Regions from separate parts of the Kocuria rhizosphaericola genome, predicted to be linked through region 1. Evidence: riboswitches for the same ligand, from Rfam matches in the RefSeq annotation. Region 1 holds a riboswitch; each other region holds the start of a gene.

Region 1 (3,626 bases):
CGCCGATGTACTTGGTGGTGGAGTGCACCACGGCGTGCGCGCCGAGCTCGAGGGGGTTCTGCAGGTACGGGGACGCGAAGGTGTTGTCGACGACGAGCAGCGCCCCGGCGTCCCGGGCCAGCTCCGCCCAGGCCGCGACGTCGGCGATGCCGAGCAGCGGGTTGGACGGTGTCTCGAGCCACAGCACCTTGGTGGAGCCGGGCCGCACGGCCGCGCGGACGGCGTCGAGGTCGGTGATGTCCACGGGCGTCGAGGCGATGTCCCACGGGGCCAGGACCTTGGTGATCAGCCGGTTGGTGCCGCCGTAGCCGTCGGCGCCGAGCACGATGTGCTCGCCCGGGCGCAGGACCGCGCGCAGCAGGGCGTCCTCGGCGGCGATCCCCGAGGCGAACGCGAATCCGCGCTCGCCGCGCTCCAGGGCCGCGAGCTGCTCCTCGAAGCCGTTGCGGGTGGGGTTGGAGCCACGGCTGTACTCGTGGCCGGCGCGCAGCACGTTGATCCCGTCCTGGGCGAACGTGGAGGTCTGGTAGATCGGGGGGATGACCGCCCCGGTCAGCGGGTCCGGCTCCTGGCCGGCGTGGACCGCGGTGGTCGTGAAGCCCCGGTGGCGGGTGCGGGCGGCGGTGGAGGACGTCATGGCGGGGCTCACTTCCGGGTGGTCTGGACGGTGTCGAGGGCCTGGCCGAGGTCGGCCACGAGGTCCTGCGGGGACTCGAGGCCGATCGACAGCCGGATCGTGGTCTCGGCGATCCCGCCGGCCAGACGCTGCTCGGGGGTCAGCCGGCAGTGCGTCATGGCCGCGGGGTGGGCCACGAGGCTGCGGGTGTCCCCGATGTTGGCGACCAGCTTGAACAGCCGGAGCGCGTCGATGAACGGTCCCACGGCGGCGTCGGGGGCGGCGAGGTCGAAGGAGAACACGGAGCCGGTCCCGCGCGGGAAGTCCCGGGCCGCGATCCCGGCGCCGGGGTCCCCGGGCACGCCGGGGTGGTGGACGCGGGCGACGGCGGGGTGCCCGGCCAGGAACTCGGCCACCTCGAGGGCGGAGGCCGTGTGGCGGGCCACGCGCAGGTCGAGGGTCTCGGTGCCCTGCAGGATCTGGCTGGCGTTGAACGGGGACAACGTGGTGCCCAGGTCGTGCACGTACTTGGCCCGGACCAGGTGCAGGTAGGGGCTGGCCCCGGCGCACTTCTCAGCCAGGCTGAGCCCGCCCCAGCGGGCGCGGGCCTGCGTGAACTGCGGCCACTTCTCGGGCCGCGCGGACCAGTCGAAGGTCCCGCCGTCCACGACCGCCCCGGCGAGCGCGTTGCCGTGCCCGCCCAGGAACTTGGTGGCGGAGTGCACCACGATGTCGGCGCCCTTCTCGAGCGGCCGGTACAGGGCCGGGGACGCGAGGGTGTTGTCGACGACGACGGGCACCCCGGCGGCCCGGGCGACGTCGGCGATCCCGGGCAGGTCCGGCAGGGTGGCCAGCGGGTTGCCGATGGACTCGAGCAGGAACGCCCGGGTGTCGGGGCGCACGGCCGCGGCCCACGCCCCCGGGTCGGTGGGGTCCACGAAGGACACCTCGACGCCGAGGTCGGCGAGGGAGTCGGTGAGCAGGTCCACGGTCCCGCCGTAGAGCTTCTCGGAGGCCACGAGGTGCTTGCCGGCGCCCTGGCCGAGCAGGGCGAGCAGCGCGACGGCCACGGCGGACTGCCCGGAGCCGGTCGCCACGGCGCCCGCGCCGCCCTCGAGGTCGCTGATGCGCTGTTCGAGCACCGCCACCGTGGGGTTGCCGGTGCGCGTGTAGGTGAAGCCCGGCCGGGTCTGGGCGAACATCTGCTTGGCCGCCTCGTAGTCCGGGAACTCGAACGCCGCGGTCTGGTAGATCGGCACCGTCAGGGTGCGCTGGGTGACGTCGCCGTGGGTGCCGGCGTGGATCTGCCGGGTCGCGAGGTCGTGGTCGGTCACGGGGATGGACATGGCGCTGCTCCTGTGCCTTGCTCTTACCCGCACCGGACGGCCGCGGTCACCCGGGGGTGCCGCAGTGGATGCAGGCCGCTTCTTCATCCGAACCACCCAATGAGCATGGGGTTGGTGCGCGACCCAGTCGGAGCTTGGCGGTCACGTCTCGTGAAGCTGGAACAACACTATGCGCAGAGGTAGTGGGTGTCTCCCCGCGACGGAAGATGACGACCGTGACGGTTCATGACGCGGACCGTGCGCACCGGACCCGCGTCAGGCCCGTGTGTCGATGTCCTCGAAGACCAGGAACGTCTGCGTGTCCACCACGCCGGGCAGCTGCTGGATGTGCTCGAAGATCACCTGCCGCAGGTGCACCGTGTCCACGGCCCGGATCAGCAGCATGACGTCGAAGTTCCCGCCCACCAGGGCGATGTGGTGCACGGCCGGAATGGCCTGGAGCTGGGCGCACAGCTCCCGCCAGGTGTTCTGCTGGAGCTTGAGCGTCACATACGCGGAGGCCTGCAGCCCCGCCCGCACGGGGTCGATCACAGTGCTGAAGCGCAGGATCACGCCTTCGTCCCGGAGCCGGTTGATGCGGGCGTAGGCGTGGGCCCGGGAGACGTGCACGGCCGCGGCGATCGCGGTCACCGACTGCCTCGCGTCCCGGGACAGCTCCGCGAGGATCTTCCGGTCGGTCTCGTCCAGCTGCACGGGGGTCGAGGGCACGGCGGGCTCCTTCGGGGTGGGTGGGTCGCGGGGTGCGGAACGGGTCGGACGAATGCGTGTGCTCCACGCCACACTAGAACATTTCGTCCACATATTGTGCACTGTGTGTCACAGTCTTCTGCACTTTCCCGGCTCTCTGGGTACGAACCATGTCCGGATCGCATACTGGGGAGACAGAGCTGCACCAGCCTTCCTGCCTTCCCGGGCCCGCGTCCGGGCCGGGGACCGACCGAGGGGACACCATGAGCCAGACCGCCGAGACCCCCGAGGACCCGATCCTCCGGGCCTCCCAGAGCTTCGGCATCACGCCGGAGCAGTACATGCTCCCGGCCCGCGGCGAGATCCGCATGGTCGACCCGAGCGGGCGGCTGCTCGCCCCCGAGGAGCAGGGCACCGGCCCCGGCCACGAGTACCCGCTGCCCGCCAGCGACGTCCTGCTGGACGCCTACGAGAAGCTGGTGGTCGGGCGGCGGGTCAACGACCAGAACTCCGCGCTGGTCCGCCAGGGCCGGATGGCGGTCTACCCGTCCAGCCACGGCCAGGAGGCGTGCCAGGTGGCGGCCGCCCTGTGCCTGGAGCAGGACGACTGGCTGTTCCCCACCTACCGGGACACCGTGGCGGTCATGACCAAGGGCGTGGACCCCATGCAGGTCATGGCGATCTTCCGCGGCGAGTGGCACGGCGGCTACGACCCGTACGAGCACCGCGTGGGCATCCAGTCCACGCCGCTGACCACCCAGCTGCTGCACGCGGTGGGCGTGGCCCACGCCGCGAAGCTGCGCGGCGAGGACACCGTGGTCCTGGCGATGTGCGGCGACGGCGCCACGAGCGAGGGCGACTTCCACGAGGCCCTGAACTTCGCGGCCGTGTTCAAGCTGCCGGTCGTGTTCTTCGTGCAGAACAACGGCTACGCGATCTCCGTGCCCCTGTCCCAGCAGTCCGCGGCCCCGAGCCTC
Region 2 (3,626 bases), on a different contig from region 1:
GGGCCCGTGGACCCGTAGCAGCCGCCCACGATGTTGGTGCAGACCACGAAGTAGCGGTCCGTGTCGATCGCGGCGCCGGGGCCGATCAGGCCCTCCCACCAGCCGCCGGTCTCCGCGGCGCGCCGCTCCGCCTCGGGGGCGCCGTGACGGGCCCTGCCCGCCGCCACGTGGGTGTCCCCGGTGAGGGCGTGCTCCACGAGCACCGCGTTGGACCCGTCCGGGGCGAGCGTCCCCCAGGTCTCGTAGGCGATCCGGACCTCGGGCAGCCGGAAGCCCGACTCGAGCTCCAGCTCGCCGATCCCGGCCATGCGCGGCACGCCGTCCTCGCGGACGGCGGTCCCGGCGTCGGCGCCCTTCACGACGGTCACGGTCACTCCTGTCCCCCGTGCACGGCCGCGGCCGCGGCGAAGCCCTGCCCCAGGTCCGCCAGGATGTCGTCGATGTTCTCCAGGCCCACGGACAGGCGCACGAAGCCGGGCTCCACGCCGGAGGCCAGCTGCTCCTCGGGCAGGAGCTGGCTGTGCGTGGTGGACGCCGGGTGGATCACGAGGGAGCGGACGTCGCCGATGTTCGCGACGTTCGAGTGCAGGGTCAGGGCGTCCACGAAGGCGGCTCCGGCCTCCCGGCCGCCGTCGAGGACGAAGCCCAGGATCGAGCCGGCGCCGAGGGGCGCGTACTTCTGCGCCCGCCCGTGCCAGGGGGAGGACTCCAGTCCGGCCCAGGACACCGAGCGCACGTCCTCGCGCGCCTCGAGCCAGCGGGCCACCTTCCCGGCGTTGTCCACGTGCCGCTCCATCCGCAGGGACAGCGTCTCGATGCCCTGCTCGATGAGGAACGCGTTGAACGGGGAGATCGCCGAGCCGAGGTCGCGCAGCAGCTGCACCCGGGCCTTGAGGATGTAGGACAGATTGACGCCGAAGGGGCCCTCCGCCCCCAGTGCCTGGGCGTAGACGAGTCCGCCGTAGGACTCGTCGGGCAGGTTGAAGCCGGGGAAGCGCTCCGGGTAGCGGCCGAAGTCGAAGGCGCCGGAGTCCACGATGACGCCGCCGATCGCCGTGCCGTGCCCACCCAGGAACTTGGTGGCCGAGTGCACCACGACGTCCGCGCCCCAGCGGAAGGGCTGGACCAGGTACGGGGTCGCCACGGTGTTGTCCACGATGAGCGGCACCTCGTGGTCGTGGGCGATCCCGGAGACGGTCTCGATGTCGAGGACGTCGTTGCGCGGGTTCGGGATCGTCTCCGCGAAGAAGGCCTTGGTGTTCGGCCGGACCGCCCGCCGCCAGGCCTCGGGGTCGTCCGGGTCCGTCACGAAGGTGGTCTCGACGCCGAGCTTGGGCAGCGTGTACTTGAACAGGTTGTAGGTCCCGCCGTAGAGGCTCGGGCTGGCCACGATGTGGTCGCCCGCGCCGGCGACGTTGAGCACCGCGAACGTGGTCGCCGACTGCCCCGCGCTGAGCATCAGGGCGCCCACGCCGCCCTCCAGGGCGGCGATCCGGTTCTCCACGACCTCCGTGGTCGGGTTCCCGATCCGCGTGTAGATCGGGCCGAGCTCGGCGAGCGCGAAGCGGTCGGCCGCGGCCTGGGCGTCCGGGAAGACGAAGGATGTGGTCTGGTGGATCGGCAGGGCCCGGGAGCCGGTGACCGGGTCGGGGCTCTGCCCCGCGTGGATCTGCCGGGTCTCGAAGGCCCAGCCCCCCGGGTTCTCCGGGGTGGGCCGTTCGGCGGTGAAGACGTCGGTGCCGGAAGCGGGGACGTCGGTGCTGGAAGCGGGGGACTCGGACATGCCGTGGGACTCCTTGCGGGTGTCAGGGGTCCCGTCCCGGCCGAGGCGGTGCGGCCGGGAAGGGCCGGGCACCGGGGACCCGCGCTTGCTCGCTCGCCGGTCGCGAGGAGCCTGGTCTTCACCCAGGGCACCCCACCGCGGTGGAGGGTTGCCGGCCAGCTAGCTGGGGCTTGGACGCTGGCGCTCATGACCTGGACAGCATTCTCCGGATTCGGGCGACACGGCGTCAAGCCGGGTCCGGCCGTGACGCCCGGCGCGGGGCGCCGGGGGCACCACGCCGGGCGCGTCGCAGACCGATTTGGAGACGAAACTCACAGGGTGCCACGATGAGCCCATGAGAGTCGACCACGTGTCCTACGCCTGCCGCCCGGAGGGCCTGGCGGCCACCACCGAGCGCATCGCGGACCAGCTCGGGATCGAGCCGGTCAAGGGTGGGGTGCACCCACGTTTCGGCACCCGCAACATGATCCTGCCCCTCACCAACCACCAGTACGTGGAGGTCGTCGAGGTCCTCCAGCACCCGGCGGCGGAGAAGGCGCCCTTCGGCCAGGCCGTGCGCGCCCGGTCCGAGGCCGGCGGCGGCTGGCTCGGCTGGGTCGTGGAGGTCGACGACCTCACCCCCTTCGAGCAGCGCCTCGGGCGCCGGTCCGTGCCCGGTCAGCGGGTGTTCCCGGACGGGCGGTGCCTCGAGTGGCGCCAGATCGGCGTCAAGGGCCTGATCGCCGACCCCCAGCTGCCGTTCATGGTGCACTTCGAGTCCGGCCCCGAGATGCACCCGTCGCAGGCGCGGATCACGGACGTGGGCCTCGCGGGGATGTGCATCGCCGGGGCCCCGGAACGGGTCGCCGAGTGGCTGGGCGCCCCCGTCGAGACCGCGCTCCAGGACCTGGAGGTCGACTGGCGCTATCCGGACGGCACCCCGGGGGTGCTCTCCGTCACGTTCACCACCCCGGACGGCCCCGTCACCATCTGAGGCCGGGAGGGCCCGGGGCCCGCCCGGCGGACCCCGGCTCAGCCCAGCAGCCGGGCGGCGCCGAGGAATCCCACGGCGTCCAGCAGGAAGTGCGCGACGACGAGGGGCATCACCCGGCCGGTGCGCCGGTAGAGCTCCGCGAACACCAGGCCCATCAGCACGTTGCCGAGGAACGGCCCGATCCCCTGGTACAGGTGGTAGCTGCCGCGGAACAGGGCCGTGACCACCAGCACCACGGGCCAGCTCCAGCCGATGCGGGTCAGCCGGTCGGTGAGGAACGCGACCACGACGACCTCCTCGACCAGGGCGTGGCGCACGGCCGAGAGCAGCAGCACGGGAACCGTCCACCAGTGCTCGGCGAGCCCGGACGTCGTGACCTCGGCGGTGACGCCCAGGGCCCGGCCCGCGCCGTAGAGCACCAGCGTCCCCAGCCCCATGAGCAGGAAGAGCACGGTGCCCAGGCCGAGGTCCGGGACGGGCATGCGGGCGTCGAGACCGATCCGCCGGCGGACCGTGCCCAGCGCACCGGCGGAGCCGGCGAGCAGGTACAGGGCCAGCAGCACCGGCACCAGGTCCAGGGCGATGCCGGTGAGCTGGCGCAGCAGGTCGAAGAGCGGTTGCAGGCTCAGCGGCGGGTTCATCGTGGCTTGCGCCTCGGACAGCGGCCCGCGGGCGAGGTGCTCGGCGAGGGAGAGCACCGCGTAGAGGGCCGAGGCGCCCAGGGACACGCCCAGGACCAGCAGCACCTGCAGCCACAGGTCGGCGCGGGTGGATCCGAAGGCGGGCGGTCGCGGGGCGAGGTGGGCCGGGGTGCTCATGCGGCCATTCTGGCACCGGCCCGGCCGCCCCGGCCCGTCCTCTCCCGGGACG
Region 3 (3,626 bases), on a different contig from region 1:
CACCCGGGTGGTGCGGTCCCGGAACTCGTGTACAGTGGTTCGCAGTTGTTGAGGTTCGTTTTTGTCTTTCAAGCAGTTCGGCCCACTCGGGTGCAGCAGTTTTTCTGAGAAGACGTTTTCCATGCATCACAACTGTTTTGTTTCTCGAACGTCGGGAAACGTTCATCTCATGAAGGATCAGGTCTCCCATGACTACCGGCATCGTCAAGTGGTTCAACGCTGACAAGGGCTTCGGCTTCATCACCCCCGAGGACGGCTCCAAGGACGTCTTCGCCCACTTCTCCGCGATCAACTCGAACGGCTTCCGCTCGCTGAACGAGAACGACCGCGTCGAGTTCGAGACCCAGGACGGCCCCAAGGGCCCCCAGGCCGCGAACATCAACGTCATCTCCTAAGGATCCTGCTCGGGCCCCGGCCCGCAGATCCTCCAGAACCGTCGTCGGGCTCCGCCCGGCGGCGGTTCTGTCGTCGTGCCCCACGGGGGGCGTCTCACGGGGCAGAATCACTGGGAGAGAAGCGCGGGCGAGACGCGCCGCAGCAGAGCCCCGGGAGGAAGCACCGTGAGCGTTCCCGATCCGCGCCCCGCGGCGGCGGAGCCGGAGGACCCCTTCGTGGTCAACCGGATTCCCGACGCCGAGCTGGAGGTCACCGTGCCCTTCGAGCTCGAGGCCTCCGAGTGGGAGTTCGACGGCTCCGCCGACGAGGCCGGCGGCTGGGGCTCCGCGGGGGACTACGGTCTTGAGTGAGCGCCGTGCGGACCCCTCCGCACGCCTGCTCGTCCGTGTACCTGCACTCGTGCATCCACCGCGCCCGGCCACGACGGAGGCCGCAGCCCGATGGGCTGCGGCCTCCGTCGTGTCCTGCCCGCAGGCTACGCCGACAGCGGGAGGGACGAGGGGTGGAGCTTGAAGAACGGGTGCCGTCCGGTGGCCGCGAGGGCTCCGGGGACGAGGAGCTGGCGGTACTTGGCGCACCATTGCGCGGTTCCCTCCGCGTGCTCCGCCGCGGCGGCGAGGTCGTCGGCCTCAGGGCTCAGGTACTCCTGCACGTCCCCGTCGGTCGACGTGAGCCGGACGAGGTGCAGATCGGGGAGGGCGGTGACGGTCACGTCGATCCACTCCTCGCGCTGGTCGGTGGTGATGGCTGTTCTTTCTTCGGACATGGTCATGTTTTCTCCTGACGTTCTTGCAGGCATCCGATGGCGTTGCCCGCCGCTTCGTCATCCGATCCACCCGGGAACATCGGGTTGGCGCGCAGCGGGTCGGAGCCTCTCCACGGGCTCGTCGGGGATCGTCGATCTCCGGTCGAGCACGTGGACGCCGCATCTCGAGAAGCAGATCCAGGCTACCCCGGAGCTCCGACACCTCGACAAGCGAGTCGTGAGTTGTGTCACTGAAACGTAATGCTCGGGCTCGTCGTCGGCGCCGTCCCCGGTGTTCCGAGCCCATTCCAGCGGAGGGATGTGTCGCCGAGGTGTCGCAGCGGTGACGTCCCGGGGAAGACCGGCGCACAGGTGGGCGGCGCGGGATGCCGCCGGGGCGGAGCTCGCCGATGTGGTTCAATGGAGACAGCTTCAAGAGACCCGGTCGGCAAGCTCCGACTTGACCGGGCACCAACCCCATGTTCACGGGTGGTTCGGATGACGAAGCGGCTCGCATCACCGCCGCGGCGGTACCCGGTGCGAGCAAGAGCGCCCGAAGGATCCCCGGTCATGTCCGACCCCCGCACCCCTGCCCCCTCCGCCCGTGCCGGAGCGTTCTCCGAGACCGCCCCGGGCGTCCCAGCCGGAAGGGACCCGGTCCCGAGCGACCCGGCCCGGAGCGTCCCGCCCATCAGCGTCTCCGCCATGAGCCTCGAGGACTACGCCCGTGCCGTGCAGGCCCGCACCGAGTTCGTGGACTTCCTGCTGGCTCCGGCCCGCGGGGAGCTCGCCGCCGCGGCCTGAGGTCCCGCGCCGTGGACCTGCTCCTGGACCGTTCCGTGCTGCTGGGGGTGCGCACCCCGGAGCGCTGCCCCGGGCTGGCCGAAGCCCTGCGCCGGCACGGCCACCGGCGGCTGTTCCTGCCGGCCACGGTGCTCGGCGAGCTGCTCGCCGAGCGGCCCGACGAGACGCTGTGGGTGGAGCAGCTCGAGCTGCGCTTCCCGGGCCGGGTGCTCCCGGTGGACGCCGCCGTGGCCCGGGCGTGGGGCTCGCTGGGCGCGACGGTGGCCGCCGACCCGCTCGCCGGGCTCACCGCCGCCACGGCCCAGGTGCACGGGCTGACCGTGCTGACCGTGGAGCCGGGGCGGTACGCCGGCACCGGGGCGTCCGTGCTGGACGCGGCCCCCGCCCGGCGGTAGCCCTCAGCCGGCGCGGCGGTGGCGCGGGCCGCGCCCCCGCACCGAGAGCTCCACGGCGTGCTCGTAGTGCTCGAGCAGCTGTCCGACCAGGACGTCCCACGTCCGGCCCTGGACCGCCGCGTGCGCGGCGGCGCCGAACGCGGCCCGCTTCGCCTCGTCGCCCAGGAGGTCGACCACGTGCCCGCGGAGCGCACCGAGGTCGCCCGGGGGGTAGAGCCAGCCGGTGCGGGACCGGTCCACGAGGTCGAGCGGCCCGCCCCGACCGGTCGCGACGACCGGCACCCCGGAGGCCATGGCCTCCTGGATCGTCTGGCAGAACGTCTCGAACTCGCCGGGATGGACGAACACGTCGAAGGACGCCATGATGCGCGCGAGGTCGGCGCCGCTGCGCCGCCCGGTGAAGTGGGCCTGCGGGAGCCGGCGGCGCAGGGCGTCCTCCTCCGGCCCCGAGCCCACGACCACGAGCCGCGTGCCGGGCAGGTCCGCGACCGCGGCGAGGTCCTCGACCTGCTTCTCCGGCGCGATCCGGCCCACGTAGCCGACGATCCGCCGGCCGCCGCCGACCTCCTCCCGCCACTGCTCGTCCCGGTGCCGGGGGCAGAAGCGGGTGGTGTCCACCCCGCGCCGCCACAGGTGCACGTCGTGGACGCCGTGCTCGGTGAGCTGCCGGACCGCCGAGGTGGACGGCGCGAGCGTGAGCGTGGCGAGGTTGTGCATGGAGCGCACGTGCCCCCACAGGAGATGCTCGAGGAACGGCGCCCCGTACTTGGCCGCGTATCCGGGCACGTCCGTCTGGTAGACCGCCACGCACGGCACCCCGAGCTGCTGGGCCGCCAGGATCGCCCGGCGGCCCAGCACGAACGGGGAGGCCACGTGGACCACGTCCGGCCGGAAGCGCGCCAGCTGCCGGCGCACCCGCGCCACGGTCCCCCCGGCTACGCGCACGGCCGGGTAGCCGGTGAGGGGAACGGCGGGCAGCCGGTGCACCGGCACCCCGTCGAGGTCCTCGACGACGTCCTCCACGAGGCGCCCGAGCGGCGCGGGGTCGTAGGAGGGTGCCAGGACGGCGACGTCGTGCCCCCCGGCGACCAGCTGCTCGACGACCCGGAGCACCGAGTGGGTGACTCCGTTCAGGTGGGGGAGGAACTGCTCGGCGACCACGGCGACTCTCATGTGCGCGAGCCTGCCCGGGGCGGGCGACCGGACGGGAAGCGGCACGTGGCCCGCCGGTGAAGGCGCCGTGAAGCCTCTGCCGGGGCGCCGCGCGGGCGTGGGAGGATGGGCGG
Region 4 (3,626 bases), on a different contig from region 1:
CGCGCTCATCGTGCTGCTCATCTGGGGCCTGATCACCGGCCGCAAGGGCCGCGCCACGCACTGACCCGACCTCACCGGTCCGCGAGGCCCCGTCCACCGTTCCCGGTGGACGGGGCCTCGTCGCGTCCGCGCCCGGGGCGGCGCACCGCCGCGGCACCGGTCCTGGGCGGCCTCCGAGGGATACTGGGGCCATGACGCCCCTCGCCTCCTCGCCCCGCACCCGTCAGACGCCCGAGCTGCAGGCCCTGGTCGCCGCCGGTCCCCGCAGGATCAGCGTCCTCGGCTCGACGGGCTCCATCGGCACCCAGGCGCTCGACGTCGTGCGGGCCGCGCGCGAACTCGAGGGGCAGCCCCCGTTCACCGTGGTCGCCCTCGCCGCCGGACGGAGCCGCCTCGAGCTGCTGGCCGACCAGGCCGTCGAGACCCGCGCCGCGCTCGTGGCCACGAGCGGCACCGGCGAGGACGCCGCCCGGCTGGCCCGCCTGATCGCGGAGCGGGCCACGTCCGCCCGGGCGGGGGACTACCGCCCCGAGATCGAGCACGGCCCCGACGCCGCGTCCACGGCCGCCGCCCATCCCGGCGCGGAACTCGTGCTCAACGGCATCACCGGCTCCATCGGGCTCGCCCCCACGCTGGCGGCGCTGCGGGCCGGGCACAAGCTCGCCCTGGCGAACAAGGAGTCGCTGATCGCCGGCGGCGCCCTCGTCAAGGCGGCCGCCGCGGCCACCGGGGACCCGGACGCGCTGATCCCCGTGGACTCCGAGCACTCCGCGCTCGCGCAGGCGTTGCGCGGCGGCTCCGCCGGGGAGGTGGACCGGCTCGTGCTGACGGCCTCCGGCGGCCCGTTCCGCGGCCGGTCCCGGGCGGAGCTCGAGACGGTCACGCCGGCGGACGCGCTGCGCCACCCGACGTGGGACATGGGCCTGATGGTGACGACCAACTCGGCGTCCATGGTGAACAAGGCCCTCGAGGTGCTCGAGGCCCACCTGCTCTTCGAGGTGCCCCTCGAGCGGATCGACGTGGTGGTCCACCCGCAGTCGGTGGTCCACTCCATGGTCCAGTTCGTGGACGGCTCCACCCTCGCCCAGGCCTCGCCCCCGGACATGCGCCTGCCCATCGCCCTCGGTCTGGCCTGGCCCCACCGGGTGCCCGGCGCGGCCCTGCCGTGCGACTGGACGCGCGCCACCGAGTGGACCTTCGAGCCCCTCGACCCCGTGGCGTTCCCCGCCGTCGAGCTCATCAAGGCGGCGGGGGAGCGGGGCGGGACGTTCCCCGCCGTGTTCAACGCGGCCAACGAGGAGGCGGTGCACGCCTTCCACGACGGCCGCATCCGGTTCCCGGCCATCGTGGACACGGTCGCGGCGGTGCTGGACGAGCACGACGACGACGGCCCGCTGGAGCTCGAGGCCGTCCTGGCGGCCGAGCGCCGGGCCCGCCGCCGGGCCCGCGAGGTCCTCGCCGGCTGACCGGGCGCCTCCGCCCGGGCGCCCGCACCGGGGCACCGGACCCCGGCGCCGCCGTGCTAGTCTGTCCGCCGGATGACGAGTCCCAGCACGAAGCCCTGGCTTGCTGGGCGGCAACCCTCTCCCGTAGTGGGGTGCCCCAGGTGAACCATCCGGCCACGGCCGACGACGGTCGGCGGCAAGTACGGCTCGACGCCCACCGCGCCCTTCCGCGCGCCGATCGGCCGTCGCCGCCGGATCCCGGCCCTGGTGGAACCTCCGACACCTACGGACCCACGGAAAGGCACCACATGCGATCGCAGCGCCTCCCCCTCCTCGCCCTGGCCACGACCCTCGGCCTCACCCTCACCGCCTGCGGCGGCTCCGCCGGGGAGTCCTCCGGCGAGGGCGTCCTCGCCGACGACAAGGTCACCATCGGTGTCGTGGGCACCGACCCGACCCACGACGCCCTCAAGAAGCTGGCCGAGGAGCAGGGCATCACCGTCGAGTACGTCGACTTCTCCGACTACAACCAGCCGAACCCCGCCACCGAGTCCGGCGACGTGGAGATGACCTGGTTCCAGCACATCCCGTTCCTCGCGGACTACAACAACTCGGCCGGGGGCTCGATCACCCCGATCGGCTCGACCTCGATCTACCCGCTGGGCCTGTACTCCAACCAGTACGACTCCGTCGAGCAGTTCCAGAAGGGCGACGAGATCGCGGTGCCCAACGACGCCGTGAACCTCTCCCGCGCCCTGCTCGTCCTCGAGTCCGCGGGCCTGGTCGAGCTGACCTCCGACACCCTCATCCCCACCGAGCTCGACGTCGACACCGAGGCCTCGACGGTGAAGGTCACCCCGGTCTCCGCGGAGCAGACGGTGCTCTCGCTGGACTCGGTGGCCGGCTCGGTCATCAACAACGACTTCCTCTCGCGGGCGGACATCGACCCGAAGTCGGCGCTCGCCCAGGACGACCCCGAGGCCGAGGGCTCGCGCGCCTATGTCAACCTCTTCACCACGACCGAGGAGCTCGCCGACGACGAGACCCTCCAGCAGGTGGCCGGCCTCTACCACGAGGAGCCCGTGCTCGAGGCCGAGATGACGGAGACGAAGGACACCGCCGTGCCGCTGCAGCTGGAGCAGCAGGAGCTGCAGGAGCTGACCGAGCGCTACCAGCAGGAGCTCAAGGACCAGGAGCAGTGAGCGCGGCGGTCCCCGCCGGGCCGCCCTCACCCGGGCGCCCGGACGAGGTGCTCGTCCGCTTCAGCAACGTCTCCAAGACCTTCCGCACCGGCTCGGGGCGGGCGGCGCGGGAGGTGCTCGCGGTCGACGACGTCAGCCTCGACGTCCGCCGCGGCGAGATCTTCGGCGTGATCGGCTACTCCGGGGCCGGCAAGTCCACCCTGGTGCGCCTGATCAACGGGCTCGAGCCCGTGTCCTCGGGCTCCCTGACCGTGGAGGGCTTCGAGGTGGCCGGCCGGCGCGAGACCGAGCTGGCGCCCGTGCGGCAGGAGATCGGCATGATCTTCCAGCAGTTCAACCTCTTCACCTCCCGCACCGTCGCCGGCAACGTCGAGTACCCGCTCAAGCGGGCCGGCTGGCCCAAGGAGAAGCGCAGGGCCCGGGTGGCCGAGCTGCTCGAGTTCGTGGGCCTGTCCGCGCGGGCCCGCAACTACCCGGAGCAGCTCTCCGGCGGGCAGAAGCAGCGCGTGGGCATCGCCCGCGCCCTGGCGACCAGTCCGAAGCTGCTCCTGGCCGACGAGTCGACGAGCGCCCTCGACCCGGAGACCACGCAGGAGGTGCTCCAGGTGCTGCAGCGGGTCAACCGGGAACTGGGGATCACCATCGTGATCATCACCCACGAGATGGACGTGGTCCGGGCGATCGCCGACCGGGTGGCCGTGATGCAGGACGGGAAGGTCGTGGAGCACGGCTCCACCGTGGACATCTTCGCCCGGCCCCGCACCGAGACCGCCCGCCGCTTCGTCTCCTCCGTCCTGCACTCGGTGCCCGACGCCCGCGAGGTGGAGCGGCTGCGCCGCGCCCACCGCGGCCGCCTGGTGATCGTGGACGTCGGCGACGGCGTGGACATCGGCGGGGTGCTCTCCGACGGCGCCGCCCGCGGAGTCCGCTTCACCATCGCCTACGGCGGGATCAGCGTGCTCCAGGAGCAGTCCTTCGG

What was found. A riboswitch is a leader RNA that binds a small molecule or an ion and turns the genes downstream of it on or off. The one in region 1 is predicted to bind S-adenosylmethionine.
Region 2: another riboswitch for S-adenosylmethionine. It lies ahead of ACH9D2_RS17880 (bifunctional o-acetylhomoserine/o-acetylserine sulfhydrylase); the one in region 1 lies ahead of ACH9D2_RS09615 (O-acetylhomoserine aminocarboxypropyltransferase/cysteine synthase family protein).
Region 3: another riboswitch for S-adenosylmethionine. It lies ahead of ACH9D2_RS05815 (hypothetical protein); the one in region 1 lies ahead of ACH9D2_RS09615 (O-acetylhomoserine aminocarboxypropyltransferase/cysteine synthase family protein).
Region 4: another riboswitch for S-adenosylmethionine. It lies ahead of ACH9D2_RS19075 (MetQ/NlpA family ABC transporter substrate-binding protein); the one in region 1 lies ahead of ACH9D2_RS09615 (O-acetylhomoserine aminocarboxypropyltransferase/cysteine synthase family protein).

Annotation. Positions count from the first base shown of each region.
Region 1 is NZ_JBISWK010000091.1:49,218-52,843, reverse strand. Features, by position in the region: gene ACH9D2_RS09620 (cystathionine gamma-synthase) at 1-637, opposite strand, end outside; gene ACH9D2_RS09615 (O-acetylhomoserine aminocarboxypropyltransferase/cysteine synthase family protein) at 646-1,962, opposite strand; SAM riboswitch class IV at 2,010-2,118, opposite strand; gene ACH9D2_RS09610 (Lrp/AsnC family transcriptional regulator) at 2,218-2,670, opposite strand; gene ACH9D2_RS09605 (thiamine pyrophosphate-dependent enzyme) at 2,913-3,626, shown strand, end outside.
Region 2 is NZ_JBISWK010000175.1:11,996-15,621, forward strand. Features, by position in the region: gene metX (homoserine O-acetyltransferase MetX) at 1-374, opposite strand, end outside; gene ACH9D2_RS17880 (bifunctional o-acetylhomoserine/o-acetylserine sulfhydrylase) at 371-1,783, opposite strand; SAM riboswitch class IV at 1,860-1,975, opposite strand; gene ACH9D2_RS17885 (VOC family protein) at 2,118-2,756, shown strand; gene ACH9D2_RS17890 (CPBP family intramembrane glutamic endopeptidase) at 2,795-3,574, opposite strand.
Region 3 is NZ_JBISWK010000052.1:4,489-8,114, forward strand. Features, by position in the region: gene cspE (transcription antiterminator/RNA stability regulator CspE) at 189-395, shown strand; gene ACH9D2_RS05805 (hypothetical protein) at 561-746, shown strand; gene ACH9D2_RS05810 (hypothetical protein) at 872-1,168, opposite strand; SAM riboswitch class IV at 1,572-1,697, shown strand; gene ACH9D2_RS05815 (hypothetical protein) at 1,712-1,945, shown strand; gene ACH9D2_RS05820 (PIN domain-containing protein) at 1,957-2,340, shown strand; gene ACH9D2_RS05825 (glycosyltransferase) at 2,344-3,513, opposite strand.
Region 4 is NZ_JBISWK010000186.1:6,754-10,379, forward strand. Features, by position in the region: gene ACH9D2_RS19065 (GlsB/YeaQ/YmgE family stress response membrane protein) at 1-64, shown strand, start outside; gene dxr (1-deoxy-D-xylulose-5-phosphate reductoisomerase) at 192-1,466, shown strand; SAM riboswitch class IV at 1,538-1,654, shown strand; gene ACH9D2_RS19075 (MetQ/NlpA family ABC transporter substrate-binding protein) at 1,754-2,647, shown strand; gene ACH9D2_RS19080 (methionine ABC transporter ATP-binding protein) at 2,644-3,626, shown strand, end outside.